DNA from 3 places in the Bradyrhizobium sp. SZCCHNS3052 genome. Region 3 is predicted to be linked to each of the others. Evidence: predicted binding sites of a transcription regulator. Region 3 holds the regulator's gene; each other region holds the start of a gene.

Region 1 (10,019 bases), on a different contig from region 3:
TTCCCGACCCGCATCTCCTTCCAGGTCACGTCCAAGATCGACAGCCGCACCATTCTCGGCGAGATGGGCGCCGAGCAACTGCTCGGCCAGGGCGACATGCTCTACATGGCCGGCGGCGGCCGCATCAGCCGCGTGCACGGCCCGTTCTGCTCCGACGAGGAGGTCGAGAAGGTCGTCAAGCATCTCAAGGCACAGGGCTCGCCGGAATATCTCGAGGCGGTCACCGCCGAGGAGCCGAGCGAGGAGGATGGCGCCGTGTTCGATGCCACCGGCATGGGCGGCGGTGGCGGCGGCGACGACCTGTTCTCCCAGGCGGTCGCCGTGGTCAAGCGCGACCGCAAGGCCTCCACCAGCTACATTCAACGCCGGCTGCAGATCGGCTATAACAAGGCCGCTTCGCTGATGGAGCGGATGGAACAGGAAGGCATCGTCGGCCAGGCCAACCACGCCGGCAAGCGCGAGATCCTGGTGCCCGAGGAGGAAGGCGGGTTCTGACGGCCCCGATGGCCGCAGAAACGCCGCTTCGGTGCCCGATCTTCACGCGATTACGATCACGCTGCCCGGCCGAACCGGGATAGAACGCGTAAAACCTCAGGACGTCGTTTTGAAAAGCTCCTTGTTGAACAGCACGTTTTCGTATCACGCAGCTTGGCGCGGGCGCCGGATCGGCGCTTGGCTGGTCGCCTGCGCCGTGACGATATGCTCTGTCGCCGGTGCGTCCGGTCACGCCGCCGCGCAGGGCACGCCGGCTCCGAAATCAGGCCCGAAGAGCGGCTCCCAGCTCAGCGCCTCCGACCAGCAGCGGGCCGGCCAGAGCCCCTCGACCACCCAGACGGCCCCGCCCAACCCGGTCATTCCCGATCCCCGGCGCAACGTGCCGGCCAGCATCTTCACCTCGTTCGACGCCAACCAGAAGGCGCAGGCGGCCAAGGTCAGCGCCTATCTGTCGTCGCTGCAGACCCTGGTCGGGAACTTCGTCCAGGTCGGCCCGGACGGCAGCAAGACCAAGGGCGATTTCTACATCCAGAAGCCCGGCAAGGTCCGCTTCGAATACGAGCCGCCGACGCCGATCGACGTCATCGCCGACGGCTCTTCCTTGGTGGTGCGCGACCGCAAGCTCGCGACCCAGGACGTCTATCCGCTGTCGCAGACGCCGCTGCGTTATCTGCTGTCCGACCGCATCGACCTGTTGAAGGACACCAACGTGATCGCGGTCGCCGCCGACGACCTCTACGTCACGATCACGATCGAGGAGAAGCAGGCCCTGATCGGGACCAGCCGGCTGATGCTGATGCTCGGCGCCAAGGACGGCCAGCTCAAGCAGTGGACCGTGACCGATCCGCAGGGCTACGACACCACGATTGCCGTCTACAATCTGGATACGACCAAGAAGCTCGATCCGGCGATGTTCAAGATCGACTTCACGGCCTACCCGTCCACACCGCCGGGCTGAGGCCGCCTCTCGCGCTCGCTCAGCGCGATTCGAGCCCGCGCACCTTCCACTGCGCTTCGGACAGTGCGAGCTTCTCGAAGCGCTTGCGCGCCTCCTCGAGGTCATCGGCCGGAAGCGCGTCGCAGCCGGGCCGATCGCGCAGGATCATCGACGTCGTCGCCCAGCTCAGACGCGCGGCCTTGCAGGCCAGCAGCAGGTCCGTGATGCGATCCTCCTCCAGCAGCGATTCGATCGTCTCGATGGTAACGACGCAGAGCAGCGCCAGCGCTGCGATCACGGCAGGGAAATCGCCGGTGGCGCAGAAGCGGTTGACGGCGGAGTCGCCGAGCTTGCCGGTCCGGCTGAGGGCGGCAACCTCGGCCTTGACCTGCTGATAATCCCATATCGCGCGCATCGCCGCGCCGGGCGAGCGCGTCGGCGTCGCCTGAAGGGTGGCGCGGGTCGCCGGCGGTGCGGCCTTGATGAAGCGGGCGCGGGCGCCCTCGCTGGCCGCGGCGACGAAGGCCCGCGACAGCTTGGCCGGCAGGTCGGTGCGCAGCGCCAGCTTCTCGGCGAGATCCTCGTCGCGCTCGGCGATCTTGAACAGGCTGCGATAGCCGTCCTCGGACAGCCGCGCGGAAAGATTCTGCGCCAGCGCCATGCGCACCGCCGGAAAGCCGCGCGCGATTAGCTGCGTCGTGAGGCTGTCGCCGATGCCCCTGCGGCTGGCGATCGCGACGAGATGCGCCGGGCTGCCGGTGCGGATGAACTCGGCGAGATCGCGCTCGGTCAGCACCGCCGCCTTGGCCAGCATCGGCCCCGCGACGCGCAATTCGGGGTGAACGGCGAGCATCCGCGCCGTCGCGTAAGGCGCGCGCTCGACGCCGGCGAGCGCCATGCTCAGCTCGGCCAGCAGCTCGGTCGCGACCTGCGGCATCAGCCGGGCGAACATCTGATCGTAGAGATCGAGCTGCTCGGTCGACGCCGGCCGCGGACCGGCCAGGAACAGGCTGGTGGTCCGGCGTAGCATGTCGGTGGCGAGCTCGGACACCGTCCGTGCATCACCGGCGGGCGTCTTGGCGGTCGGAGCTGCCGCAGGCGCTGGAGGCATCACACGTCCCTCGTTGGGCGCCTCCCCCGGCTGTGACGGAGGCGCGGGTCGATCATCAATTGAGGAAGAATGCGAAGGCCGGACTAAAGGGGCGTTAAGCGCAGCGGACGGAGCTGCAACCCCACGCGGCTGTCGTTAATGGATTGCGACAGAGCGCGGCAACGACAATGTTCCCGTATTGTTCTTGCGAACGATGCCGGCTTCCGCTAGCCTCCTTGCCCGGGAGGGGCATCATGGTCCAGCGCGTTTCCACCGTTGCCTTCGAGGGGATCGAGGCCCGCGCGGTCGACGTGCAGGTCCAGGTCGCGCCCGGCCTGCCGGCCTTCGCGATCGTTGGCCTGCCGGACAAGGCGGTGTCGGAAGCGCGCGAGCGGGTGCGCTCGGCGCTGATCGCCTCGGGCCTGGCGCTGCCGGCGCGGCGCATCACCGTCAATCTGGCCCCGGCCGACGTGCCCAAGGAAGGCAGCCATTACGATCTGCCGATCGCGCTCGGCCTGATGGCCGCGATCGGCGCCATTCCGCCGGATGCGCTCGGCGGCTTCACCGTGCTCGGCGAGCTCGGGCTCGACGGCTCGATCGCGCCAGTCGCCGGCGTGCTGCCGGCGGCGATCGGCGCCAATGCGCGCGAGGAAGGATTGATCTGCCCGGCCGCCTGCGGCGCCGAGGCGGCGTGGGCGAGCCCGGACCTGCAGATCATCGCGGCGAGCTCGCTGATCCAGATCGCCAACCATTTCAAGGGCACGCAGGTGCTGTCGCGGCCGCAACCGAAGATCCAGGAGGCGCCCGCAAGCCTGCTCGACCTGCGCGACATCAAGGGCCAGGAGAGCGGCAAGCGCGCGCTCGAGATCGCGGCCGCCGGCGGGCATCATCTGCTGATGATCGGCTCGCCCGGCGCCGGCAAGTCGATGCTGGCGGCGCGGCTGCCGTCGATCCTGCCGCCGCTGTCGCCGGCAGAGCTCTTGGAAGTCTCGATGATCGCCTCGGTCGCCGGCGAGATCGAGGGTGGCGCGCTGACGTCGCGCCGGCCGTTCCGCAGCCCGCATCATTCCGCGAGCATGGCGGCGCTGACCGGCGGCGGCCTGCGCGCCCGACCCGGCGAGATCTCGCTGGCGCATCAGGGCGTGCTGTTCCTCGACGAACTGCCGGAGTTCGATCCGCGCGTGCTGGATTCGCTGCGCCAGCCGCTCGAGAACGGCGAGGTCTCGATCTCGCGCGCCAACCACCGCGTCACCTACCCTGCCCGCTTCATGCTGGTCGCCGCGATGAATCCGTGCCGTTGCGGCAACGCGTTCGAGCCCGGCTATGCCTGCAAGCGCGGCCGCATCGACCGCTGCACGTCCGACTACCAGACGCGCATCTCCGGCCCGCTGATGGACCGCATCGACCTGCGCATCGAGGTCCCCGCCGTCACCGCCGCCGACCTCATCCTGCCGCCCGCCAAGGAAGGCTCGGCCGAGGTGGCCGCCCGCGTCGCCGCCGCGCGCGACCTGCAGCGCGCCCGCTATGCCAAAGCCGGCCTGCCGCACATCCGGACCAACGCCGAGGCCCCCGCCGCCGTGCTCGACGAAATCGCCAGGCTCGACGCGCCCGGCCAGAAGCTGCTGCGCGAAGCCGCCGAGACGATGCGGCTGTCCGCCCGCGGCTATCACCGCGTCCTGCGCGTGGCGCGGACGCTCGCCGATCTCGACCACACTGATGCGATCGGCCGGCTGCATCTGGCCGAGGCGCTGTCGTATCGCGCGCTGGCGGAGGACAGCCGGCATGCGGCGTAAAGGCGCCCCCTCCCCCTCAACACTCCGGTAACGACTTCTCTTTACGCTCCGACAACCATAGGGCCCGCGTTTTGTCCTCAGGCCTGCCGCGTCGGTGCGTATCATGTTGCGTTTCAAGGTCCTCGTCTCGGCTGTGCCGCTGATCGCGGCCGCTGTCATCGCCAGACTCGAATTGGCGCCCTCCCCGCAGCCCTGCATTGCCGTCGGTGCCGACAGCGTCTCGCTCGGCTCGGCGCCGTTTACCGCCGATCTCCATGTCGACGTCACCGATGACCCGGCGCTCGCCACCGTTCGCGTGGCGCTGGCCGACAGTCCGGAGACGGCTGATCTCGTCGTGGTCGACGATGTGCTCGCCAAGGAGGATCGTGGCTGCGGCATGACTGCCGCGACTGCGGTCGTCGCGATCGCCGCCGATCCGCATCCTGGCGCGCTCCGGATCCATCTCGCCAAGGACAGTGCAGCAGATGCTCACGCCGCCGCGCTCATCGTCTCGGCCCGCGGCCACGACTCACCGCCGGCCGATCCGGTTCGGTGAGTCGGGCTAACGCCCGGTTCACCATCTCAGCACGGCTTCATCGCGCGTGCATGACCTTTCAAAGTCTCAGCAATACCGACGCCGCATGGTGCGGGCCGGCCATGACATTGGGATCGAAATCGTCGGGGGTGATCGAGATGGGACCGATTTTTCACGTCAGGCTGCGCCTGCGCCGGTTCATGCGCCGTCACCGCACCATCTTCGCCATCCTGCGCTCGCTGATGATCTTCTCCGCCGGCTTCGGCGGCGCGTACGGCTTCATCAAGGCCAGCATCTCCGACAACTCCGGCTATAACCCGCACACGTTCGCGATCGGCGCCAGCTTCCTGTTCGCGCTCGCCTGCGTCGGCCTGGCCACGCTCAGCATGCGGCTGCGCTTCGTCGCCAGGAAGATGCACAAGATTGCGCTCCACAACGAGGTGCTGGCCGACCGGAACTGGGAGCTGCAGGAAGCCGAGCAGCGCGCCCGCAATCTGTTCGAGCAGCAGGGCGATCTCATCGTCATGCGCGAGCGCGGCGGCAGCATCATCTTCGTCAACGACGCCTATTGCCGGATGGCGGGCCTCGATCGCGACAACCTGCTCGGCAGCGCGTTCACCTTCGAGCTGATCGAGCAGGGCGACAGCGCGCTGGAGCCGAACGGCACGCGCGTCCACGACCAGCGCATCGAGAGCGCGATCGGGCCGCGCTGGATCGCGTGGCGCGAGGCGCTGGTGCGTTCCGACGCCGGCCAGCCCGCCGTGCTGCAATGTGTCGGCCGCGACGTCACCGACCGCACCGAGACCGAGCGGGCGCTGGCGGACGCGCGCGATCAGGCCAACGCCGCGAACCGCGCCAAGTCGCGGTTCCTGGCGATGGCCAGCCATGAGATCCGCACGCCGCTGAACGGCATCCTCGGCATGAGCGGACTCTTGCTCGAAACGCAGCTGACGCCGGAGCAGACGACCTACGCCAAGGCGGTCCGCACCTCGGGTGAGGCCTTGATGTCGCTGATCGACGAGCTGCTCGACTATTCCAAGATCGAAGCCGGCAAGCTGGCGCTCGAGGCGCAGCCGTTCTCGCTGGCGGCGCTGATCGAGGAGATCACCGAGCTGCTGGCGCCACGGGCGCAGGCCAAGCAACTGGAGATCGCGGCCTATCTCGACGAGCGGCTGCCGACCTGGGTGACGGGCGACGCCGCGCGGCTGCGCCAGGTGCTGCTCAACCTCGCCGGCAACGCCATCAAGTTCACCGCGACGGGCGGCGTTGCCCTGATCGCCGAGCCCGGCATCTGGCCGAACGAGATCAGCTTCCAGGTGTGCGACACCGGCATCGGCATCGCAGCCGACGCGCAGGAGCGGATCTTCCGCGAATTCGAACAGGCCGACGACAGCGTGGCGCGCAGCTTCGGCGGCACCGGGCTTGGCCTTGCGATCTCGGACCGGATCGTCAAGCGGATGGGCGGCCGCATCGCGCTGCAGAGCGCGCTCGGCGCCGGCTCGACCTTCGAGGTGTCGGTGCCGCTGCCGCCGGCGCTGGAGCGCGGCGAGCAGAACAGCTTCCGCGGCCCCGATCTCGCAGGACGGTCGATCATGCTGGTCGCGCCGGCCGGGCTGCAGGCCAAGCTGATCGAGCGGCGCTTGCAGAACTGGGGCGCGCAGACCTGCCTGGTCGCCGAGGCCGAGGTGGCGGAGGCCCTGCTGCCCGAACGCGCCTGGCACGCCGTGCTGGTCGACGACAGCATCGGCGGCGATGTATCGCTGCGTGTGGGCGGGGTCGCGCAACGTCATACGACGCGGCTGATCGTGCTGGTGACACCGGCGAGCCGCCACGAGCTGGCGCCGGGGGCGCCATTCAACGGCTATCTCGTCAAGCCGCTGCGGGCCGCATCGCTCGCCGCGCGCGTGAGCTTCGACACCGACGGCACGGTCATGGCCGACGATCCGATCCCGACCATCGCGCCGCCGATCGCGGCCCAGGCCGGCACGGGACTGTCCATCCTGGTCGCCGAGGACAACGACATCAACGCACTGCTGATGCGCTCGCTGCTGAGCAAGCTCGGCCACCACGCCGACATCGCCGTGCATGGCGAAGCCGCGCTGGACTCCTGGCTCGCGGCGCGCTCGGCCGGCGCGCCCTATGATCTGATCCTGATGGACGTGCAGATGCCGAAGCTCGACGGCATTGCCGCCGCCAGGCGCATTCGCGCCATCGAGGCCAGCGAGCCCGGCGGCCGCACCCCGATCCTGGCGCTCACGGCCAATGCTCTGGTCGAGGACCGTTACGCCTGCTTCGAGGCGGGCATGGATGGGTTCCTGGTCAAGCCGATCGATCGCGACAAGCTCGACGAGGCGCTGGCGAATCTGGCGGCGGCGCGACAGGTGCCAGCGTAGGTCATCAGTTGGAGCGGATCAGCTCGCGCCGCGCTCGCGGGCCCCGCTCACAACCGCCTCAGCGCCACCGTCTCGATCTCGTGATCCGCGCCCTTCTTCAGGATCAAGGTCGCACGCGGCCGTGTCGGGAGGATGTTGTCCTCGAGATTGGCCAGGTTGGTGCGCTCCCAGATCGCGATCGCGGTGGCGATGGCCTCCTCGTCCGACAGCAGCGCGTAGCGGTTGAAGTAGGACCGCGGATCATGGAACGCCGTGTCGCGCAGCGACAGGAAGCGCTTGACGTACCATTTGCGCAGGATCGCCTCGTCGGCGTCGATGTAGACCGAGAAGTCGAAGAAGTCGGAGACGACCGGCACGGCCTGGCCATCGCGCGGCAGCGGTCCGGTCTGCAGCACGTTGACGCCTTCGACGATGAGGATGTCCGGCTGGTCGATCTCGGCCCACTGATTGGGGACGATGTCGTAACTCAGATGGGAATACACCGGTGCGCGCACGGGATGGCGGCCGGCCTTGATGTCGGAGAGAAAACCGAGCAGCCGCGGCAGGTCATAGCTTTCCGGAAAGCCCTTCTTCTGCATCAGGCCCTGCCGCTCCAGCACCGCGTTCGGATACAGGAAGCCGTCGGTGGTGATGAGATCGACCTTGGGCCGCGGCGACCAGCGGGTCAGCAACGCCTGCAGCACGCGCGCAGTGGTGGACTTGCCGACCGCCACCGAGCCGGCGACGCCGATGATGTAGGGCATCTTGCGGTCGCGGATGCCGAGAAACTGGCGCTGCGCGTAGTACAGCCGCTGCGCCGCATCGACATACATCGACAGCAATCGCGACAGCGGGAGGTAGATGTCCTCGACCTCCTGAAGGTCGAGACGATCGTGCATCGACCGCAGCTTGGAGAACTCGCCGGGCTCCAAGGTCATCGGCGTGTCGTTGCGCAGCTCGGCCCATTGTTCGCGGGTGAAGACGCGGTACGGATTATATTGTTGTTCGGTGGTGCGCATGTCCATGACGCTGCCCTTCGTTTCCCCCGCCGTCGCGCCCTACTCCGTCTTGCGCGACGCCTTTTCTTCCAGCCCCGATTGGCCGGTCCGCTTGCCGAGCGCCGCCTCGACCTCCTCGAGCCGGACGTCGCGCGACTTCAACAACACCAACAGATGAAACAGCAGGTCGGCGCTTTCGGAGATCAGATGCTCACGGTCGGTGCCAAGTGCGGCGATGACCGTCTCGACCGCCTCCTCGCCCATCTTCTTGGCACATTGCGGCGGACCCTTGTCGAGCAGCTTGCGCGTATAGGACGCCTCGCCGCCCGCCGCGGCGCGCGCGTCGATGATGGCAGCCAGATCGTGAAGCGTGAAGCGGGACATCAGCCGGTACTCGGAACGCCTGCCCGACCACGGCGGCCGGACCAGCGTTCATCTAACATTTTTGCGACGCAATGTCGTCAGGGATCGAGCCGCATCGGCAGCCCCTGGCGCACCATGTGCTCCTTGGCCTGCCGGATGGTAAATTCCCCGAAATGGAAGATTGACGCCGCCAGCACCGCGGTCGCGTGGCCCTCGCGGATGCCGTCCACCAGATGATCGAGGTTACCGACACCGCCGGAGGCGATCACCGGCACCGGGACGCTGTCGGCGACTGCCCGGGTCAGCGGCAGGTCGAAGCCCTGGCGGGTGCCGTCGCGGTCCATCGAGGTCAGCAGGATCTCGCCGGCACCGAGCGCGACCACCTCCTGGGCGTATTCCAGGGCATCGATGCCGGTCGATTTGCGGCCGCCATGGGTGAAGATCTCCCAGCGGCTGCCGCCGCCCGGCCGCGACACGGACTTGGCGTCGATCGCCACCACGATGCACTGCTCGCCGAACTTCTCGGCCGCCTCCTTGACGAATTCGCGCCTGCTCACCGCGGCCGAATTGATCGAAACCTTGTCGGCGCCGGAACGGAGCAGGGTCTTGATGTCGTCGATGGTGCGCACGCCGCCGCCGACCGTGACCGGCATGAAGCAGGCCTCCGCCGTGCGCCGGACGACGTCCAGCATGATGCCGCGGTTCTCATGGGTGGCGGTGATGTCGAGGAAACACAGCTCGTCGGCGCCGGCCGCGTCATAGGCGATCGCGGCTTCGACCGGATCGCCGGCATCGCGCAGATTGACGAAGTTGACGCCCTTGACGACTCGTCCGTCCTTGACGTCGAGGCAGGGAATGACACGGACCTTGAACATCCTGTTTCCTCCTACGCACGCGCCGCGCGGATCAGCGCCAGTGCTTCCGCGGGATCGAGGCGGCCGTCATAGAGCGCGCGGCCGGCGATGGCGCCTTCGAGCTTTTTCGCCCGCGGTGTCAGCATCGCCTTGACGTCCTCGATCGAGGCCAGGCCGCCGGAGGCAATCACGGGAATCGAGATGGCGTCGCCGAGCGCGATCGTGGCGTCGAGGTTGAGGCCCTTGAGTAGGCCGTCGCGTGCGATGTCGGTGAAGATGATCGCGGCGACGCCGGCGTCCTCGAAGCGCTTGGCGATGTCGAGCGCGGTCACTTCGGATGTCTCGGCCCAGCCCTCGACGGCGACCTTGCCGTCGCGCGCATCGAGCCCGACGGCGACGCGGCCGGGGAAGGCCTTGGCTGCGGTCTTCACCAGCTCGGGATCGCGCACCGCCGCGGTGCCGATGATGACACGGGTGATGCCTTTGCTGAGCCAAGCCTCCACCGTCTCGAGATCGCGGATGCCGCCGCCGAGCTGCACCGGCATCTTGACGACTTTCAACATCGCTTCCACGGCGTGCGCATTCATCGGCTTGCCGGCGAAG
Region 2 (10,019 bases), on a different contig from region 3:
CCGCGATCCCCGTCCAGGCCTGAGCGTCCGCTGCGCGGACAGTTCGTGACCGCGCCTTGAAGGTGCGAGGCGGTTGCGGAACAAGATGCGGCCATGAGCAACATGGCCGCACATTCCGGAAGCTTCGACGTCGTCATCGTCGGTCGCGGGCCCGTGGGCTCGACGCTCGCCAACCTGCTCGGCCTGTGCGGCATCCGCACGCTGATCCTGGAGCGCGAAGCCAAGGCCTATCATTTGCCGCGCGCGGTGCATTTCGACGACGAATGCATGCGCGTGTTCCAGACCATCGGCCTTGCCGACGCCATCCTGCCCCACCTTACATTGAGTCCCGGCATGCGCTTCGTCGATGCGGGGGGACGATTGCTGCTCGACTGGCCGCGCCCCAGCGAGCCGACCGCGATGGGCTGGAATCTGAGCTACCGATTCCACCAGCCCGATCTCGAAAACGTGCTCAACAAGGGACTCGAGCGCTGGCCTCATGTCGAGCTGCGCACGCGCTGTGATGTGTTCGCGCTCGAGCAGGACCGCGAGGGGGCGCGCGTTCGCTATGAAGACCTCGGCACCGGCCGGCTCGTCGACATCTCCTGCGCCTATGTCATCGGCTGCGACGGTGCACGTTCGCTGGTGCGCCGCTTCATCGGCGCGGCGCTGGACGATCTCGGCTTTCACGAGCGCTGGCTCGTCTGCGACGTGCTGCTGAGGGAGGAGCGGCCCGATCTCGGCGATTTCAGCGTCCAGCACTGCAACCCGCAGCGTCCCGCAACCTATATTCGCGGCACCGGCAACCGGCGCCGGTGGGAGATCACGGTTCGTCCTGACGAGGACGCGGTCGAGATCACCCAACCGGCTCGCGTGTGGGAGCTGCTCTCGCCCTGGCTCCGGCCCGCAGAGGCCGAGATCGAACGCGCCGCCGTCTACACATTCCACTCCGCGGTCGCCCAGCAATGGCGTGCCGGACGGTTCCTGCTCGCAGGCGATTCCGCGCATCAGACCCCGCCTTTCCTCGGTCAGGGCATGTGTGCCGGCATTCGCGACGCAGCCAACCTCGCATGGAAGCTGGCGCTTGTGATTGCCGGGAAGGCGACGCCTGATCTTCTCGACACCTATCAGAGCGAGCGCGCGCCGCATGTGCGCGAATTCATCGAGCTCGCGATCCGGCTGGGTGGGCTGATCAACACCAAGGCGGTCGAGGCGGCGCTTGCGACCGGCACGGCACAGGGCGACGGCCAGCTCAAGCTCGACGTGCAGAAGCCAGTGCTCGGCCCGGGCCTTGCCTGCGGCGAACGCAGCATGACGGGAAAGCTGGCGCCGCAATTCCGCAGCCGTGATCACGGTCGCAGCGACGACCGCGTCGGCTATCGCTTCGCGCTGCTCTGCCGGTCTGGACTCGGTGCCGCGGTGATCGAGCAGCATCATGCCAGCTTGGCGGCGGCTGACGTCGCCGTCATTTGCGGCGAGGAAGCTGGCGGCCTCGACGGCTGGCTCGATCAGCACGGCTTCGACGCCGTGCTGATGCGCCCCGACCGCTACATCCTGGGTGCTGTCCGCACGGGCGAAGATCCCGCGGCGCTGTTGTCAGGCCTCGCCTTCCTCGCACCGGCGCCGAGCGCGGCCTGAGCGTTTCCGTTCTTTTTGAGAGGGTTCACGTATGAAGCTGGTTTCCTTTGTCATTGACGGGCGTCCCGGATACGGCGCCGTGAAGGGAGACGGTGTCGTCGACCTCGGCCGGCGGCTGCCGGCGAAGAGCCTGCGCGCGCTGCTCGAGGCGGATGCGCTTCGCGACGCCGCCGCGCTGCTCACCTCCGAACAGCCCGACTATCCGCTCGATGCGATCACCTTCGCGCCCGTCATCCCCGATCCCGGCAAGATCATCTGCGTCGGCCTGAACTATCGCGACCACGTCGCCGAGACCGGACGAACGGTCACCGAGAAGCCCGCGCTGTTCGCGCGCTTTCCGACCAGCCAGGTCGGACATCTGCAACCGGTCATTCGCCCTGGTGTCTCCGATCATTTCGACTATGAGGGCGAACTCGCGCTCGTGATCGGGAAAGCCGGCCGGCATGTCCGGCGCGAGGACGCGCTCGCGCACATCGCCGGCTATTCCTGCTACAATGAAGGCAGCATCCGCGACTGGCAACGCCACACGTCGCAATTCCTGTCGGGCAAGACCTTCGACCGGTCCGGCGCATTCGGCCCCTGGCTGGTCACCGCCGACGAAATTCCCGACCCGTCCAAGCTGACGCTGCAGACCCGCCTCAATGGCGAGACCGTGCAGCGGACCACCACGGATCTCCTCATCACCGACGTGCCCGATCTGATCGTCTATTGCTCGACGATCATGACCTTGCTGCCCGGGGACGTGATCGTCACCGGCACGCCGGGAGGCGTCGGCCTCAAGCGCACCCCGCCTCTGTTCATGAAGCCCGGCGATACGGTCGAGGTCGATATCTCGGGCATCGGCGTGCTGCGCAATCCCGTGACTGCCGAACTGGAAGCCTGACGTTTCCGCCTCGCGGAGAACCGCGAGGCGCACCAATCAAACACGACAAAAAACCAAATCTTCAAATCCGGGGAGGATCATCATGTCGCGCTGTCTCAGATCCAGCATCGCTGCCCTGCTACTGCTTGCAGGCTCATCCGCGCAGGCCGAAATCAAGGGAGGTGCCATTCGTATCGGTGTGCTCACCGACATGACCGGCATCTTCGCGACCGCGATGGGGCCCGGCTCCGTGGAAGCGGCCCGGATGGCCGCTGAGGAGTTCGGTGGCAAGATCAACGGCAGGCCGATCGAGATCCTTCAGGCCGATCATCAGAACAAGCCGGATATCGCGGTCGCGATCGCCCGGCGCTGGTTCGAGCAGGACGGTGTGCAGGCGATCGCCGACGGCGGCAGCTCCGGCGCGGCCCTCGGCGTCCAGGAGCTGGTGCGCAGCAACGGCAAGATCTTTCTCATCTCCGGGGCCGGCGCCAATCAGCTCACCGACGAGGCCTGCGCCCCGACCTCGGTGCAATGGACGCACGACGCCTATTCGACCGCGACAGCCGTCGTGTCGGGCATCATGCAGACCAGCAAGGAGCCGTGGTTCTTCATCACCGGCGACTACGCATTCGGCCATTCGGTCGAGGCGACCGCGCGCGCTCGCATCGCCGAGCTCGGCGGCACGGTCGCCGGCAGCGTCAAGGCGCAGCTCGGCACGCCGGATTACGGCTCGTTCCTGCTGCAGGCCCAGGCCTCCGGCGCCAAGATCCTGGCGCTCAACGTCGCCGGCGACAATGCCACAGCCATCAAGCAGGCCGAGGAATTCGGGCTTGCGGCCCAGGGCATGAAGATCGTGCCAATGTCGTTCCAGAACGTCGACATCGAATCCATCGGCCTCAAGGCGACGCAGGGCGATCTCATCGTCACCAGCTTCTTCGAGGATGCCTCCCCCGCCGCGCGCCGCTTCTCCGACGCATTCTACGCGCGCCGGAAGGCGATGCCGTCACAGATCCAGGCCGGGGTCTATTCGGCCGTGCGGCACTATCTGCAGGCGGTGAAGGATGCCGACAGCGACGACGGCGCAACGGTGATGGTCCGGATGAAGGCCACGCCGGTCTCGGACGCCTATGCCGACCACGGCCAGATCCGCGACGACCAGCGCATGGTGCACGACCTGTATCTGGTCCAGGTCAAGACCCCCGCCGAATCGAAGCGCCCCTGGGACTTCGTCAAGCTGGTGACGAAGATCGCCCCCGATCAGGCGTTTCGCCCGCTCGACCGCAGCAAGTGCAGCCTGGTCGGCAAGTGAGCACATGAGCGACCAAGCATGATTCCGGACGATCAGCGCGCCGTCATCATCACCGCCGCGGGCGGCCCGGAGGTCCTGTCGGAGCGACAGGACTGGCCGGTGCCGCGCCTCGGACCAGACGATGTGCTGATCGAGGTCGCATCCGCCGGCATCAACCGTCATGACTGCAACCAGCGCGCTGCCGGGCCGTTGCGGGAGCCCAATCCCATACCGGGATTGGAAGCCTCGGGGCGCATCGTGGCCTGCGGCGCCAACGTTTCCCCGGAACGGCTGGGTAGAGCGGTGATCGCACTGACCGACGGCGGTTCATACGCGCAATACGTCGCCACCGACCAGCATCTTGCACTGGACTTGCCGAGCGGCCTCGACTTGATCCAAGGCGCCGGCCTGCCCGAGGCGCTGTTCACGACCTGGTTCAACTTCTTCGAGCTGATGCGCATGGCGCCCGGCGAGACGGCCCTGATTCATGGCGGAAGCAGCGGCGTCGGCACGATCGCGATCCAGCTCCTGCGCGCGCTGGGTCATCCCGTCATTGCCACCGCCGGCACCGCAGAGAAGCGCGCCCTGGCACTCGGGCTCGGCTGCAGCGCCGTGTTCGACTATGCCGATCCCGATCTCGCCGAGCAGATCCGCGCGGCGACGGGGAAGCGCGGCGTCGACTGCATCCTCGACACCTCCGCCGGCGCTCACATCGCGCAGGACCTTGCGGCGCTCGCGATGGGCGGACGGATCGCCCTGCTCTCGGCCGGAGGCGGGAAGGACCTCGGAGTACCGCTGCGCAGCCTGATGGCGCGCCGGGCCAGCATCACCGGCGCGTTCCTGCGGTCGACGTCGCTCGATCTCAAGCGGCGGATCGCAGCCGACCTGCGGCAACGCATCTCGCCCCTGCTCGGAACGGCCATTCGGCCGCACATCGACAGCACCTATCGCCTGTCCGACGCAGCCGATGCGCACGAACGCATGGAGACGGGCCGGCACATCGGGAAGATCATGCTCAACGTCCGCGAATGAGCGACGATCCACGTCGCTGCGCCCGCCACACGCAACGAGCGCCCGCCTACTGCTTCACGCCCGGGATCAGGGCCTTCAGCTTGGCCATGTCCTTGACGTTCATCTTCATGCCGCCGGGCATCACGATGTCCCCGGGCTTCTGGTCGGGCTTGCAGGCGCCGAGCCATCTGGCCTCGATCGTCATCGCGGTGTCCTTCACCCCGGTGCCGGCGGCGCCGCCCGTGACGCGCGACATCGTCTTCACCGTATAGGCCGAGTTGAAGTCGCCGGTGATGTCGGCATGCGACGTCGTATTGATGCCGCCGAAATTGCAGACCGAATCGGAGACGTAGCCGGTCGCGGTCTTCTGGATGTCCTGCTTGGAGCAGAGCTGCGCCATCGGCGAGGCGAAGTTGTTCATCTCCTTGTCGGTGGCCGCGTCGGTGCAGTGCTGCATCGTCGCCTCCGGCAGCTGACCGCCGGATCTGATCATCTTCAGCTCCCACAGGCCGGCCTTGCGCACCGGCAGGTCGACAGCCCGTGCCTCATGGCTCGCGGTCACGCCCAGGAGGCAGCAGGCCAACAGCCCAATTGCGATGCGTGTGCAGGTCATATGCCCCGTTCCGGCTCGTTGATCGATGCCGGAGCGAATGCCGCAGAAAAGTGGCAATTGGGAGAACGGCAGTTGATGGAAGGTCAGTACAGCGTCCGCAGCGGCCGCTGCGCCGAGCCATAGGGTACCCAGCGGCAGGCGAACGAAACGTAGCCACCGTAACGCGCATCGACGGCGCGGAACTTCGCGACCTTGCCGTAGGAGGCGCAATGATCGACCGCGAGCTGGCGCGCATCCGTGGTCTGGGCCAGCTGGAAGGCGATGATGCCGCCGGTGTCGTTGCCCTTGAAGGGCGGCACCACGTCGGCCCGGGCGGATGCCGCAACCAGCACCATCCCAGCGGCCACGAGGCCTGCAGTCTTCACGAATCCGGCCATCAGCGTCCGCATTGCATTCTCCTCGATCTGGCCCGCCATTCTAAAGGTCCTGTCCGGTCAAGAAAAGAACACCGGCCTCGCGTTAACAGGACTAATCGTGGAGTGTTGCCGCGTTGCACTTGACCTCCTGTGGCCGCCGCGGCACGGTCCACGCTCCCGGATCAGCCTTGCGGACGGCCCATGCGCGACTTCAGCTCACCTTTCAAGATGTTCGGCGCCGCCTGTGGCGCGCTGCTCGCCGCCATCGTCGCCACCGCCCCGGCTCAGGCCGCCAACCCGCTTGAGATGAACTTCTGGCTGTCCGGTCCGAAATATGAAGGCCGGGTCGCGCCTTGCGAGGCGGCCATTCCGACCATCGTCTCGCGATTCCAGGACAAGGAGAGCACCTTCTGGAATTCCTCGCTGACGATCACCGGCGTCGCCAATGTCCATGAGATCGCCTTCCGGCCCTGGCAGTCCGACAACATTCCGCGTCGCTTCTGCACCGGCAGCGTGATGATCAGCGACGGCAAGGCGCGCACCGTCAACTTCTCGATCATCGAGGATGGCGGCTTCGCCGGCTATGACCAGGGCGTCGAGTTCTGCGTCGTCGGCCTCGATCGCAACTGGGCCTTCAATCCGGCCTGCCGCGCCGCCAAGCCCTGATTTGCCTTTCCCGGCGTATCGGCCGCTCGCGCGGGCGGCCGGCTGACGAATGGCTGCCTCGGGGCAGCCATTTTTGTTCTTGAAATGTTCCCGTGTGCTGGTAGGCTCCTGGCATTTTCCGGGGAGTACGCCATGTTCGATTGCCTGTGCCGACCTGCCGTCCTGTTGTCCAGAACGATCGCCTGCTTTGCCCTCTTGCTCGGTGTGCTCACGGCTGGCGCCGCCGAGGCGCAGGACCGCCGCCAGAATGCGCCGGGCGCGTTCGACTTCTACGTTCTCTCGTTGTCGTGGTCGCCCTCGTACTGCGCCGAAGCCGAGGAGCGCGGCGGTCGCGGCAGCCGGTCCCAGCAATGCAGCGGCCGACCGTACTCGTTCGTCGTGCACGGGCTGTGGCCGCAATACGAGAACGGCTACCCCGAATATTGCGAGCAGCCGGCGCCGCGCCTGCCCCGCAACATCATGACCTCGATGCTCGACCTGATGCCGGCGCCGGGCCTGATCTACAACGAGTGGGACAAGCACGGCACCTGCGCCGGCGTGTCGGCGAAGGCCTATTTCGAAGCCATCCGCAAGGCCCGCGCCGCCATCAAGATCCCCCCGGAATTCCTCGATCTCGCGGAGGCCAAGACGGTGGCGCCGGCGGCGATCGAGGAGGCCTTCATCAAGGCCAACCCCAAGCTCACGACATCGGGCATTGCCGTCACCTGTAACCGCACCAGGCTGAGCGAGGTCCGGATCTGTCTGTCGAAGGATCTGGAGTTTCGCAACTGCGACGAGATCGACCGGCAGGCCTGCCGGCGCGACGAGGTCAACATGCCGCCGGTCCGCGGCGGCTAGCGGCTGCGAATCGGGCGACGCAGCGCGTCGGCCTGTGGCGCCTCCTGCGGCGGCGCTCATCCGCGGCTCTCCGGAGGGCATCCGGCGCATCGACGGGGTACCCTTTTGACGCGGAACGGCGTAACCCGGATGGCATGAACTACCGACACGCCTTCCACGCCGGCGGCTTCGCCGACGTCATCAAGCACATCGTGCTGACGCGCATCCTGGTCTACCTCCAGGAAAAGCCCGCCGCGTTCCGGGTGATCGACACCCATGCCGGCGCCGGCCTGTATGACCTCACCGGCGACGAGGCGACGCGCAGCGGCGAGTACCTCACCGGCATCGCCCGCGTGCTGCAGGCGCGGCTGTCCGATCAGGCCTATGCGCTGGTCCAGCCCTATCTGGATATCGTCCGATCGTTCAATCCCAAGGCCGAGCTGGTCGCCTATCCCGGCTCGCCGCTGATCGCGCGCGCGCTGCTGCGGCCGCAGGACCGCATGACCCTGTGCGAGCTCGCGCCGATCCCCCGCAAGCAGTTGATCGATCAGTTGCGCCGCGACACCCAGGCCCGTGTCGTCGATCTCGACGGCTGGGTCGCCCTGCCCGCCTTCGTGCCGCCGAACGAGCGCCGGGGCGTGGTGCTGATCGATCCGGCGTTCGAGGCGAAGGATGAGTTCGAGCGGCTCGCCGATCGCTTCGCCGCGGCCTTCGCGAAGTGGACCACCGGTATCTACGTGCTGTGGTATCCCGCCAAGAGCCGGCGTGCGACGGAAGAGCTGAGCGATCGTGTCGCGGCGCTCGCAGCCGCGGCCAAGCCGCCGGGCAAGGTGCTGCGGATCGAGTTCAGTGTTGCGCCGCAGATCGAAGGCGAGGCGCTGACCTCGACCGGGCTGCTGATCGTCAACCCGCCCTGGACATTACATGACGAGCTGAAGCTCATCCTGCAGGAACTGCAGAAGCCCCTCGGCCAGGGCGGCGCGGCGCGCTTCCGACTCGAATTCCCCAAAGCTTGAAACGGCGACTGGTCGAAAAGCCGTAGTCAATCGGCGCGGAACCGTATTATTGTGTCCGATTGTAAGACTGGCTTTACGTTCCGCTTCCGCGAATGGTTGCGGCGGGGTGATCAAGGCCTAACAAGATCCGGCGATCCGGCGCGGCGAGCGCTGGGCGTTAAGGTGGCCAACGCTTTCCGATCAAAGTGATGTCCGGTCGGACGCTGCGCAGGGCGCGCAGTGGAGGAAGCATTGCGGGGGAGGAGTTTCCCGATGGCCATGACTGGGACGGTCAAGTTCTTCAACGGTGAACGCGGCTACGGCTTCATCAAGCCGGACGACGGTGGACGCGACGTGTTCGTGCACATCACGGCGGTGGAGCGCGCGGGCCTGAAGGACCTGACCGAAGGACAGCGGATCAGCTTCGAGGTCGAGCCGGACAAGAAGGGCAAGGGCCCGAAAGCGGTCAACCTGGTGCTGTCGTCTTAGGGCGAGCCCGCCTGGCGGTGGTTCACGCGCCGGCATGATTGCAGCCGGGCGCGCCTCGACGCCACCTCTTCGCTGGTTTGGAAGCTGTCGGCAGCGCCTGCTCGCGTGCACAGCATTGCCGGCTCGTACGTGCAGGCCGCGCGCAGTGATGCGCGCCTGCCAGATTGCACAGAGCGCTCCGACAAAAAAATCCCGGCCGCGCGAGCGGCCGGGAGGTTGTCGTTGGACGTTTCTTCTTCCTATTCCCTCGTTGCCATCAGAAGTGGAAGTTGATGCCTGCGCGCACAATTCCAAACCGATAGTCGTTCTTCGCCCCCGTGATCACGAAATTGCTGCTGTCGAGATCGACGTAGAGATACTCGATCTTGGCGGTCCAGTTCTGTGCCAGGCCGAACTCGGTGCCGGCACCGAGCGTCCAGCCTACCGTGGTGTGCGATTCCGAAAGACCGAAGGTCTCGGCGCGCAGGCCGCCAAAGGCGAGGCCGCCGGTGCCGTAGAACAGGATGTTGTTGAAGGCGTAGCCGGCGCGGCCGCGCAATGTGCCGAACCACGGGTTCGAGAACTTCCACGGGGCGAAGGTGTCATTGGCGCCGGTCAGGTTGATGTCGCCCTCGGCGCCGAACACCCACGGGCCGTTCTGCCAATTGTAACCCGCGGTCAGGCCGCCGGTGAGACCGGACGGCTTGGTCGGGTTGTTGCCGACGGTGCCCCATTCATAGCCCAGCGTGCCGCCGAGGTAGGGCCCGGCCCAGCTGTAGGCGTTGAGGGGCTGGTTCACGGTATAGGGCGCGCCGCGCCCGTAGCCGAGATCCGCCGCCTGCGCCGAGACCGATCCGAGAGCCGCCGCGCCCAAGCCCGCCGCGGCGGCAGCACCGACCAAGAACCTGTTCATCGCTCACTCCACGCCACTCGCCGTCACCCGCCGGAGCCTGCGCCGCGCGACTGTGGTGCGCGGGCCGGCGTGGTTACGGAACTCTCGCTTCTTTCGTGAGCATTTATCGAGAGTTTTAGGTTAAGCCGTTGTTAAGCCGGGTTACCCGGCCATTAACGTGCTTAACGAAGCGTTACCGCCCTGCCCTGTGCATGGCGCCATCGCAAGCTGGCGAGACGGCGCGGCAGCGCTTAGTTTGCGGACATGACCACCCACAGCTCCGATCCACCCAAGGCGCCGACGCCCCCGAGCCGGCGTGGCGCGGCCGACCTGCCGCCCGAGACCATCGACACGCCCGACCTCGATCCCGCCGCATCGGCTGCGGACGAGGACGATGACGGCCGGCTGCCGGAGCTGGCCGAGGAGAGCCTGGAG
Region 3 (10,019 bases):
CGCGCGGTGGCGGTGCGCGGCCGTGACGGGCGTCTGCATGCGATGCGCATCGGCAAGGACGTGTTCGCCACCAAGGAGTGGCTCGCGGCCGACGCCGATGCCCGGCTGCCGGCGGATTCATCGCTCACCGATGGCGTCTCCTGCGACGAGGCGGGCTGCGTGGTCGCAATGGCCGACGGCCGATTCGCCGCCCTGACCCTGCGCGCCGAGGCGCTCGCCGATGATTGCGCCCGCGTCGCGCTCATCGTCACCGCGCGCGCCGCGCCGTCATCCTGCGCGGCGGCCGTCATCGATCGCGAGCGGCTGCGGCAGCAGGGCGCCTTGATGCTGGTGCGGCAGGGCAGGAGCTTCGCCGTCACGCCGGCGCGCGCCGGCGGCACCGACCGCCCATGGTGGCCGGCGCCCGCCGAGGCCGGCGAGTTCGACACGACGCTGACGCCGCGCGCGCCGGCCGCGCGGCCTCAGGACGCGACGCCGCCGGAGACGGAGCAGGGCGAGGAAGACTGAGTGCCGGGCAGCTCGAGCGTGCCGAGATGATACTCGGTGTCGCCAGGTCCATGTTGCCAAGTCCATCGAACCGCGAGGGGCTTTCGGCCAGCGTGAACGCAGCGCGCGGATAGCGTTGCCAGATGGCGATGTCGTCAGCCCTGTCAGCCATCCGAACACAAGCATATCGCAGCCGGGCTCGGTGATCCCGGCGGCCTTGTTCCAATCGATCTTGTTGACCACGGCGGCAGGCTCCCCCGGCACATCATGCCGGCCGAGGGATGTCGTTCCTATCCGATGCGATGCCGGGGCGTGAGGTTCGCCCGAGAGGACTTTGCGCTTGCAGAACCCAAATCTCCCACGGTCGAAAGCTCGCTCACGACCGAGAGAAATGCCGATGCGGAGACCCCTCAGGTGATGCTGATGCGGCGAATCGGTGTGGCCTGCGAAGGCGGCACGTCCTCGGCGATGTCCGGGCGTCGCTCCGCCGGCTGCTTGCTGACCGGCAATTGCAGCACGGTGACGCGCTGGCCCTCGCAGAGCTGGGTCACCAGCACGTGGCGGCCGTCGGCGAATTCGATCGCGTCGTGATGGCGATCGGGAATGTGAGTCTCGATGCTGTTGAACTTTGCGACGCGCTCGCGGATCGTCCGGGTCCAGAGCCAGCGGCTGTCGTAGCGGACGTCCTCGGCGAAGGCCAACTCGGTGCCGGGCAGCATGCAGACTGCGACGGTCGGCTCGCTCTCCAGGGCGAAGCCGCGGGTGGCGGTGCCACGGAAGGTCATCGAGATCAACGTCTCGCCGACCTTGGCGGGACGGGACGCAACCGCATGGAGGCTGTAGTCACACATCGGATCGCTCCTCGTTGAGAGATAGCCGACCCACGCTCCCCCCGGACAGGCGCAGGCCTCTATCAGAGTGGACATCGATGGTGATGTTAGCGCGCGCTTCGCGGCAATTCTGCGCTGATCTGCATCGCGTGTGCCCGCGGCCGATCACAAGCGTTTGAGCATGCCGCGCTGCACATCATGAGGTGCATTCGCGCGTGACGTATTTTGCTGGGCAGCCTCCGATCGGCGGCGAAAGCGCGTGCGCCCGCCGCCCATCGACCGATCCCATTCGCGATCAGTACTTGCGGTACAGCCCGACCAGCTTGCCTTGGATCTTCACCCGGTTCGGCGGCAGGATGCGTACCTCGTAGGCGGTGTTGGCCGGCTCCAGCGCGATCGATGCGCCGCGGCGGCGGAAGCGCTTCAACGTCGCTTCCTCATCGTCGATCAGCGCCACCACGATGTCGCCGGTGTCGGCGGTCTCGTTGCGTTGGATCAGCGCCATGTCGCCGTCGAGGATGCCGGCATCGACCATGGAGTCGCCGCGTACCTCGAGCGCATAGTGATCGCCGTTGCCGAGCATGTCGGCAGGCACGCTGATGGTGTGGCTGCGCGTCTGTAGCGCCTCGATCGGAGTACCGGCGGCGATGCGGCCCATCACCGGCACTGCGACGGGGCGCTCGCCATCGTCCAGCGCGGGAGTGCTGGTGCGCACCTTGCCGAGATTGCCCTCGATCACCGATGGGGTGAAGCCGCGGCGGTTGTTGGCGGCCTGTGACAGCTCGGGCAGCTTGATCACCTCGATCGCGCGGGCGCGGTTGGGCAGCCGGCGGATGAAGCCGCGCTCCTCGAGCGCCGTGATCAGGCGATGAATGCCGGACTTCGAGCGCAGATCGAGCGCATCCTTCATCTCGTCGAAGGACGGCGGCACGCCGGCTTCCTTGAGCCGCTCGTTGATGAACCGCAGAAGTTCGTACTGTTTGCGCGTCAGCATCTCGACCTGGTCCCCGGTTTGTTGTCGTCCGAGTCCAGGAGCTGCGCCTCGCGCACAAACCGGCTGAGAGCGCCCTGGAGTCGGACCGTCATCGCGTCGCCCGCAACATACTAAAAACAAATCATGAACGGACACTATATGTTCGATGTGTGTTCCGCAATCCTAAAAATATGATGAACAGACCGGGCTTTACCGGGGAAGCGGCTCAGTTCGGCAGGCGCAGGATCTCGCACGGGCTGCCGGCAGGCGCCTTCGGCGCAAACGCCGGCCGGATCACCACCGCCTGCGAGAGCGCGAGATTCCCAAGCAGCGACGAATCCTGCTGGCTCACCGGGGTCGCAACCAGCGTGCCGTCGGCGCGCTCTTCGAGCCGCGCCCGCAGATAGTCCTCGCGCGAATCGTTCGGCCCGAGCTCGCGGCCGAGCAGGGCGGTCTCGCGCGGCATCACGGCCTCGTCGCGGCCGAGCAGCCGCCGAATCAGCGGCACCAGGAACAGGAGGGCGCAGACATAGGACGACACCGGATTGCCGGGCAGTCCGATCACCCTGACGTCGCCGAGCCGTCCGTGCATCATCGGCTTGCCCGGCCGCATCGCGATCTTCCAGAACGCCATCTCGACGCCCTCGGCTTCGAGCGCCTGCTTGACCAGGTCGTGATCGCCGACCGAGGCGCCGCCGGTCGTGATCAGGATGTCGGCCTTGGCCTCTCGGGCCCGGCGGATGCCGGCGATCGTCGCCTCCATCGTATCCGCGGCGATGCCGAGATCGATCGGGGTCCCGCCCTCGTTGCGCACCATCGCCCGCAAGGCGTAGCCGTTGGAATAGACGATCTGGCCCGGGCCGGGTGTCGAGCCCGGCATCACCAGCTCGTCGCCGGTGGCGAGCAGCGCCACCTTCGGCCGGCGCCGCACCGGCAGCGCCGGATGATTCATGCTGGCCGCCAGCGACAGGTCGCGGTCGCTGAGCCGGCGCCCGGACTTCAGCAGCACCATGCCCTGGTGAAAGTCGACGCCCGCCGGCCGGATATGCCGGCCCTTGATCGCGGCCTCGGTGATCACGACGTGGCCATCTTCGGCGATCGTGTCCTCCTGGATCACCACCGCGTCCGCGCCCTCCGGAACAACGCCACCGGTGAAGATCCGCGCCGCCTCGCCGGGTCCAACCACGCGATCGAACGGCCGCCCCGCCGCAACCTCGCCGATGATCTTCAGCCGCGCCTTGGCCTGGGCGGCGTCCGCCGCGCGCACGGCATAGCCGTCCATCGCCGACATCGCCTCGGGCGGCTGCGTCCGCAGCGCCGCGATGTCCCGCGCCAGGATGCGGTGAAACGCTTCGTCCAGCCCGACCTGCTCCTCGGCCAGCGGTTCGGCGCCGGCGAGCACGGCGGACAACGCATCAGACACCGGCATCAGGGCCATGGGATTTCCTTCGGACGGAGACGGCAGATCGAATGAATCGCCTTCTAACCGAACGCGCACGGCGCGGCCAAGGGCCTAGGCCGCTCCCTGCGTTCTGACCGTCTGCTGTGGGCCGTTTCCGGGCCGCTGCCTCACGATCGCGCGAGAAAGTCCGCAATCAACCGCATGACCTCCTGCGGACGTTCCAGGCTCGGCAGGTGCGCCGTTCCGGCCAGCTCATGTCCTGACCCCGTTCGGCATTGTTGCGGCGAGCAGCCTGCTTCGCTGCTGGATGTGAGGAAAGTCCAAGTCCCCCCGGATGACGAGCGATGGCGCGACGATCTCCGCGAGGCGTGGGAAGGCTGGTGCCACATCGAGAGTCGCGCCGGTTGGCGGCGCGCGGAGTGCGGCGGCGTTCTTCTTCAGGAACGTCTCGCGCGGCTCGCCGGAGATGCGTCCCTCGCGCTGCAAGGGACCGTCGACCCACAGATGCGCCTTGATAGCGCTGACCCGATCCCAATCCTGTGCGGCCTCGGCAGCGGCCAACGACGCCGTTAGCGCCTTGATCTCCGGTGGATAGACCGGCTCCGGCGCGCCGCTGATCGAAGGTGCGATCAGCACCAGCGATGCCATACGTGACGGATGGCGAAGCGCGAAGTCGAGCGCGATGCGGCCTCCTTGCGAGCAGGCAATCAGCGTCGCCGGCCGCGCCGGCGCGAGCGCGTCGACGACGGCGAGCAGGTCCTCGACCGGAGAATGAGCTTCCTCATAGGCGACCGTCTCACCAAATCCGCGCCGGTCATAGGCGATCGTCATATGCGTTGCCGCGACGCCCTCGATCTGCACGCGCCACATGGACGAGCATTGGACCGTGGACCAGCCGATCTACGATCCCAGCACGATCGACTGCCCGGTTCTCGTGCTCGCGACGGAATGGGATGTGGATGTCCGCTTCGGGATGGCGCACGACCTGTTCGTTCGCCTCGTGAGCGCGCCATACAAGCGCCTGGTCGAGATCGGGCAGGGCACGCACATGATCCTGATGGAGCGGAATCGACGGCAGGCGTTCGACGTGGTGATCGGATTTCTCAACGAGCGCGTCGTGCCGGCGCGTTGATCGTCGCGCGGACGACCTGCACCGCGTCAGAGCGGATGCCGAATCCAGACATTCGGCTCGACATAGGCGGCATGGTCGTGCTCGACCGACGCGAGCACGGGCACGAGAGCACCGGGGACCTCGATCTCGCCCGAGCTGTCGAAGGTCACGCCGGTCCATTGCGACCAATCGGCGAGCGTGCCGACGATGGTCATCGAGCACGGCGCGATCTTGACGATCTCGCCGCCGATGCCGATGCGCTTAGGCGCCGGCTCGTCTGCGGCCAGCGGATGTGGCGGGAGACGGGCCGGATGGCGCCGTTGCCGGCGGTCGCATTTAGGATTCGCTTTTTCGGAAAAAGCTGCTATGCTGATTTGGTCCCGTGCTCGACAGGAGGGGCGCTTCGCGATCGTCACGGACGTGGAGCGCGGGATGCGGTGGCCGCGACGTGTCGCAGCGTGCCCTGATGGCGCGCGGACGAACGGCATGGCGCGGACGTGAAGTCGCGTGGTCCTGGCATCCCGAAGCTGATGCCAAGCCGAAGGGTGCTGATGATCCCGTCGGCGACGGTGGCCAACAAGCCGGGCACCGGGGAGATCGCGTATAAGCGTGAAGACCATCGCGCAGGGAATGCCGGATGTCGGCTGGACCTGTGGTGACTGCCGCCTGCTTTTTTTCTGCAGGCGGGCCATGGGTTGCGGCCTGCAGCCCGGCATTCCCTGCGCCCTCCGATTGGAGGAGGGTGAAATGAGAGCAGCAAAGCTCGGGCACATCGTGTCGCGAGAACAATTTTGCACGAGTGGGCACCGTCATTGCGAGCGCAGCCTTTCAGAACGTCACGCCGCCGGCCATGACGCACCCTTGCGCGACGCGATCAGATCCCGAGCGCCTCCAGCGCCGCGGCGATGTCGGCCGTCGAGCGCACCAGCACCGCCTGCAGCCCGCTCGTTCGCGCGCCGTCGATGTTTTCAGCGAGATCGTCGAAGAAAACGATCCGCTCGGCCGGCGCGCCGATCGCCCGCACCACGTGATCATACGCCTCGGCATCCGGCTTTCGCAGGCCGATCGACGACGACAGGAAGATCTCGCGAAAGTGACCAAGCAGGTCGGCATAGCGCGGCGAGAAGTGATCGATGTGCGGCTGGTTGGTGTTGGAGAAGGCATAGAGCGGCAGTCTCGAAGCCGCGCGTGCGAGCAGCGGGGCGATGCCCGGCATCGGGCCGACGAAGATCGCGTTCCAGCCCTCGAGAAACTGCGCGTCGGTGATGTCGATGCCGAGCTGCCGGCGCAGGTTGGCGAAGAACGCGGCATCGGAGACGGTGCCGCGCTCGTGCCCGTGATAGATCTCGTCGCGCACGAAGCGCGCGGCGATGCGCTCCGGCGGACAGCCGGCATGCGCTGCCCAGCGCGAGACAACCTGGACGAAATCGATGTCGATGACGACGCGGCCGAGGTCGAACAGCAGCGCGTCGGCGGCGCCGGGGCGGAGAGCGGAGGCGGGCATGGGGCGGGTCGACGATGCCTTGCGTGGGACGGAAGCGGCGCCTCCTCAATACCGGTAGGGCTCGATGTCGACCAGCGGAAACGCGCTGACCACGCTCGGCAGGTTGGTGGCGGCCGCCGGATGCAGATAGGACGCGTTCAGCTCCGCGAACGAGGTGACGCCGAGCAGGCCGAGCGCGCGGATGACCTCGTCCTCCAGCAGCTCGAGCATGCGCAGGATGCCGTCCTCGCCGGCCGCGGCGAGCGCCCAGCATTGCAGCCGGCCGATGCCGACGAGGTCGGCGCCGGAGGCGATCGCCTTGACGATGTCGGTGCCGCGGCAGAAGCCGCCGTCGACCATGATCTTTGCCCGGCTCTTCACGGCGGCGACGATCTCTGGCAGCACATGCATGGCTCCGCGGCTATGGTCGAGCTGGCGGCCGCCATGGTTGGAGACGTAGATCCAGTCGACGCCGTGATCGACCGCAATCTGCGCGTCCTCGGCGGTCGCGATGCCCTTGATGATCAGCGGCAGCTTGAACTTGTCCTTGATCAGCTTGACGGTGTGCCAGCTCAGCGCCTTCTGGTGGTCGCCGCCGGTCGCGCGCAGCCGGCTTTCGCGGACGTAGCGCTTGGCGATGTCGCGCTCACGCCGGCTGTAATGGGCGGTGTCGACGGTCAGGCAGAACGCGGTGTAGCTGTTGGCGACCGCCCGGCTCACATAGTCCTCGACGAAGGCGTCGTCGCCGCGGACATAGAGCTGGAAGATTCGCAGCGCGTCGGGCGCGGCCTCGGCGGTCTTCTCCAGCCCGGGTTCCGACACCGAGCTCAGCATGTGCGCGGCTCCGAATCGGCCCGCCCCACGGGCCACGCTGGCCGCCCCTGCCGGATCGAAGATTTCGAGCGCACCGACCGGGGCCATGACCACCGGCAGGCGCAGCTTGCGGCCGAAAGTTTCGACCGAGGCGTCGACCCTGGACACGTCGCGCAGCACGCGCGGACGGAACGCGATCTCGTCGAGCGCCATCCGGTTCCGACGCAGCGTGGTCTCGGTTTCGGCCCCGCCGATGATGTAGTCCCAGGCGTTCTGGTTGAGCTGGGCGCGCGCCTTGCGGATGAGCTCGTGCAGGTTCTGGAACTTCTCGTCGCTCGAGCCGAGTTCGACGTTCCGCCACCCGGCCTCGATCGGGGTCCGTTGGTTCATGTTTGCCTCCCAGCGACTGTCATGCTTGCGGTTTTGCTGCGGAGCATTGCCCATCGAGCGGGCCGGGAGCAAGCCATTCCGAACTCGAGCTTCCCGGGCGCGCGCGGGGAGCGGCGCCCCGCAGGCCCAGGCCATCAAATCGCGGCGTGGTACACGGCTCGTCGAATTGTGATCATGGGTGTCCGTGAAAGACGGGGTATGTTCAGCCGGGCCCGGCGCCGGCGCAGCCTTGAGCTTGATTTCAGCCTGTGAACGTCCATTTCGGATGCGAGCGCCGGCGGTCGGGCCCCGGTACGGCGGCGCAATATCGGCCTTGAAGAAACCGGAAATGTGGTGTGTGTTCGCAACACAAATCGCGCCGGCGATGCGTGCGGACCATTTGATCGGCCGGCCATCCAACAAACGCTCGGGAAGCAAACAATGCGAAAAAACTGGCTGTTCTTGGCGGGCACGATGACCGGCGTCGGGCTGACCCTGATGGTCACGGGTCCCGACGGCGCGCAACTCGTGGCCAAGGCCAAGGCCGCGGCCGGCATGGCCGACACCTATTCGCAGCTCAATCTGTTCGGCGCGGTGTTCGAGCGTGTTCGCGCCGACTATGTCGAGAAGCCGAGCGATCCCGCGCTGATCGAAGGCGCCATCAACGGCATGGTGTCCTCGCTCGATCCGCATTCGCGCTACATGAACGACAAGTCCTGGCGCGACATGCAGGAGACCACGTCCGGCGAGTTCGGCGGACTCGGTCTCGAGGTCACCATGGAGGAGGGCCTGGTCAAGGTCGTCGCGCCGATCGATGACACGCCCGCGTCCAAGGCCGGCGTTCTCTCGGGCGATCTCATTGCCAAGATCGACGGCGAGGCGGTGCAGGGACTGACGCTCGAGCAGGCCGTCGCCAAGATGAAGGGCGGCGTCAACACCAAGACCAAGCTCACCATCATGCGCAAGGGCAAGGACGCACCGCTCGACGTTACGCTGACGCGCGAGATCATCAAGGTGCGCCCGGTGCGCTATCACACCGAAGGCGGCGACATCGGTTATATCCGCATCACATCCTTCAACGAGCAGACCACCGAGAGTCTGCGCAAGGCGGTCGCCAGCATCTCCAAGGAGATCCCGCAGGAGAAGCTCGCCGGCTACGTGGTCGACCTGCGCAACAATCCGGGCGGGCTGCTCGATCAGGCCGTGTCGGTCTCCAGCACGTTCCTGCCGCGGGGCGAGGTGGTCTCCACCCGCGGCCGCAATCCGGAGGAGACGCAGCGCTTCACCGCGCGCGGCGGCGACCTCACCAAGGGCAAGCCGCTCGTGGTGCTGATCAATGGCGGCTCGGCCTCTGCGTCGGAGATCGTGGCCGGCGCGCTGCACGATCACAAGCGTGCGACCCTGGTCGGCACGCGCTCGTTCGGCAAGGGCTCGGTGCAGACCATCATTCCGCTCGGCGCTGGCAACGGCGCGCTGGCGCTGACCACGGCGCGCTACTACACGCCGTCGGGACGCTCGATCCAGGCGCAGGGCATCGCGCCGGACATCGAGGTCAAGCAGGACGTGCCGGACGAGCTGAAGGATCGCGGCGATCTCAAGGGTGAGGCCGGCATGCGCGGCCATCTCTCCGCTGCCGACGGCACCGAGCAGACCGGCTCGCAGTCCTACGTTCCGCCGGACGAGAAGGACGACAAGGCGCTGCACGCCGCATTCAACGTGCTGCGGGGCGTCACGGTGAACGCCGACGTCCGCGCCAAGGCGGCGGTGCCGAACTGATCTGCGAAGCGGGCGGGTGCGCGGCTCGCGACGCGCGATGCTCACACCCGACGGGGCGGCCCTGAGGCCGTCCCGCCGTGGTTTTCGACCAGTGTGTACAGGCGAACACGGAGTATGTCCGTCTGTGTCCCGTAGATCATGGCGGAGCCGTGGACTTCAAGGCACGACCAGTCGGCAGGGTTTGAATCTGGCTTGCGGAAAAGCCTCAAATTGCAACGGTATTTATCGGTTCGGAACCGGCTCAGGCGGCGTCCGAGCGCGAATGGCGGCCGGATGAGGGATTGGCGCGCTGCGCAGCGAACAATTGCCGCACGTCGGCTGCGGGCTTCGGAGGGCTGAACAGATAGCCCTGCATCTCCGAGCAGCCGAGCCGCTTCAGCACCTGCCGCTGCGCCTCGGTCTCGACGCCCTCGGCGGTCGTCGACATCTTGCGGATGGCGGCGATGTTGACCACGGCCTGGACGATCGCCGCGGAACCCTCGCTATCGGTGATGTCCTTGACGAAACAGCGGTCGATCTTGATCTTGTCGAACGGAATGCGCTGGAGATAGCTGAGGCTCGAATAGCCGGTGCCGAAATCGTCGAGCGCGATGCGGACGCCGAGCGCGCGCAACTGGTGCAGGGTGTCGAGCGCGTCGTCGTCGCGGATCAGCACCGCTTCGGTGATCTCGAGTTCCAGCCGATGCGGCGGCAGGCCGGAGGTCGCAAGTGCATTGGCGACCTTGAGCGCCAGGGTGCCGCTCTTGAACTGCACCGGCGAGACGTTGACGGCGAGC

Evidence for each region. The regulator LexA, encoded in region 3, represses DNA repair genes until DNA is damaged. The targets are predictions, from matches to a motif close to TGTTCNNNNTGTGTTCNG.
Region 1: QX073_RS15355 (YifB family Mg chelatase-like AAA ATPase) is a predicted target of LexA. The motif match lies at 2,712-2,729, and genes of this name have one in related genera.
Region 2: QX073_RS19575 (ribonuclease T2) is a predicted target of LexA. The motif match lies at 6,488-6,505, and genes of this name have one in related genera.

What each region holds. Positions count from the first base shown of each region.
Region 1 is NZ_JAUETB010000004.1:91,901-101,919, forward strand. It holds gene QX073_RS15340 (DNA translocase FtsK) at 1-495, shown strand, start outside; gene QX073_RS15345 (outer membrane lipoprotein carrier protein LolA) at 692-1,453, shown strand; gene QX073_RS15350 (DUF2336 domain-containing protein) at 1,473-2,543, opposite strand; gene QX073_RS15355 (YifB family Mg chelatase-like AAA ATPase) at 2,777-4,315, shown strand; gene QX073_RS15360 (hypothetical protein) at 4,419-4,850, shown strand; gene QX073_RS15365 (PAS domain-containing hybrid sensor histidine kinase/response regulator) at 4,988-7,222, shown strand; gene coaA (type I pantothenate kinase) at 7,270-8,226, opposite strand; gene QX073_RS15375 (phosphoribosyl-ATP diphosphatase) at 8,260-8,583, opposite strand; gene hisF (imidazole glycerol phosphate synthase subunit HisF) at 8,661-9,437, opposite strand; gene hisA (1-(5-phosphoribosyl)-5-[(5-phosphoribosylamino)methylideneamino]imidazole-4-carboxamide isomerase) at 9,449-10,019, opposite strand, start outside.
Region 2 is NZ_JAUETB010000005.1:350,354-360,372, forward strand. It holds gene QX073_RS19535 (DNA-binding transcriptional regulator) at 1-23, shown strand, start outside; gene QX073_RS19540 (bifunctional 3-(3-hydroxy-phenyl)propionate/3-hydroxycinnamic acid hydroxylase) at 94-1,617, shown strand; gene QX073_RS19545 (fumarylacetoacetate hydrolase family protein) at 1,649-2,500, shown strand; gene QX073_RS19550 (ABC transporter substrate-binding protein) at 2,583-3,788, shown strand; gene QX073_RS19555 (NAD(P)H-quinone oxidoreductase) at 3,807-4,799, shown strand; gene QX073_RS19560 (DUF3617 domain-containing protein) at 4,846-5,391, opposite strand; gene QX073_RS19565 (hypothetical protein) at 5,475-5,780, opposite strand; gene QX073_RS19570 (hypothetical protein) at 5,949-6,413, shown strand; gene QX073_RS19575 (ribonuclease T2) at 6,546-7,250, shown strand; gene QX073_RS19580 (23S rRNA (adenine(2030)-N(6))-methyltransferase RlmJ) at 7,385-8,245, shown strand; gene QX073_RS19585 (cold-shock protein) at 8,498-8,713, shown strand; gene QX073_RS19590 (porin family protein) at 8,970-9,605, opposite strand; gene uvrC (excinuclease ABC subunit UvrC) at 9,849-10,019, shown strand, end outside.
Region 3 is NZ_JAUETB010000001.1:1,724,830-1,734,848, reverse strand. It holds partial or broken gene QX073_RS07940 (ComEC/Rec2 family competence protein) at 1-507, shown strand, start outside; gene QX073_RS07935 (hypothetical protein) at 897-1,337, opposite strand; gene lexA (transcriptional repressor LexA) at 1,612-2,310, opposite strand; gene glp (gephyrin-like molybdotransferase Glp) at 2,516-3,727, opposite strand; gene QX073_RS07920 (alpha/beta hydrolase) at 3,944-4,561, opposite strand; gene QX073_RS07915 (hypothetical protein) at 4,560-4,823, shown strand; gene QX073_RS07910 (hypothetical protein) at 4,850-5,218, opposite strand; gene QX073_RS07905 (HAD family phosphatase) at 5,677-6,306, opposite strand; gene QX073_RS07900 (alpha-hydroxy acid oxidase) at 6,352-7,488, opposite strand; gene QX073_RS07895 (S41 family peptidase) at 7,909-9,243, shown strand; gene QX073_RS07890 (EAL domain-containing protein) at 9,485-10,019, opposite strand, start outside.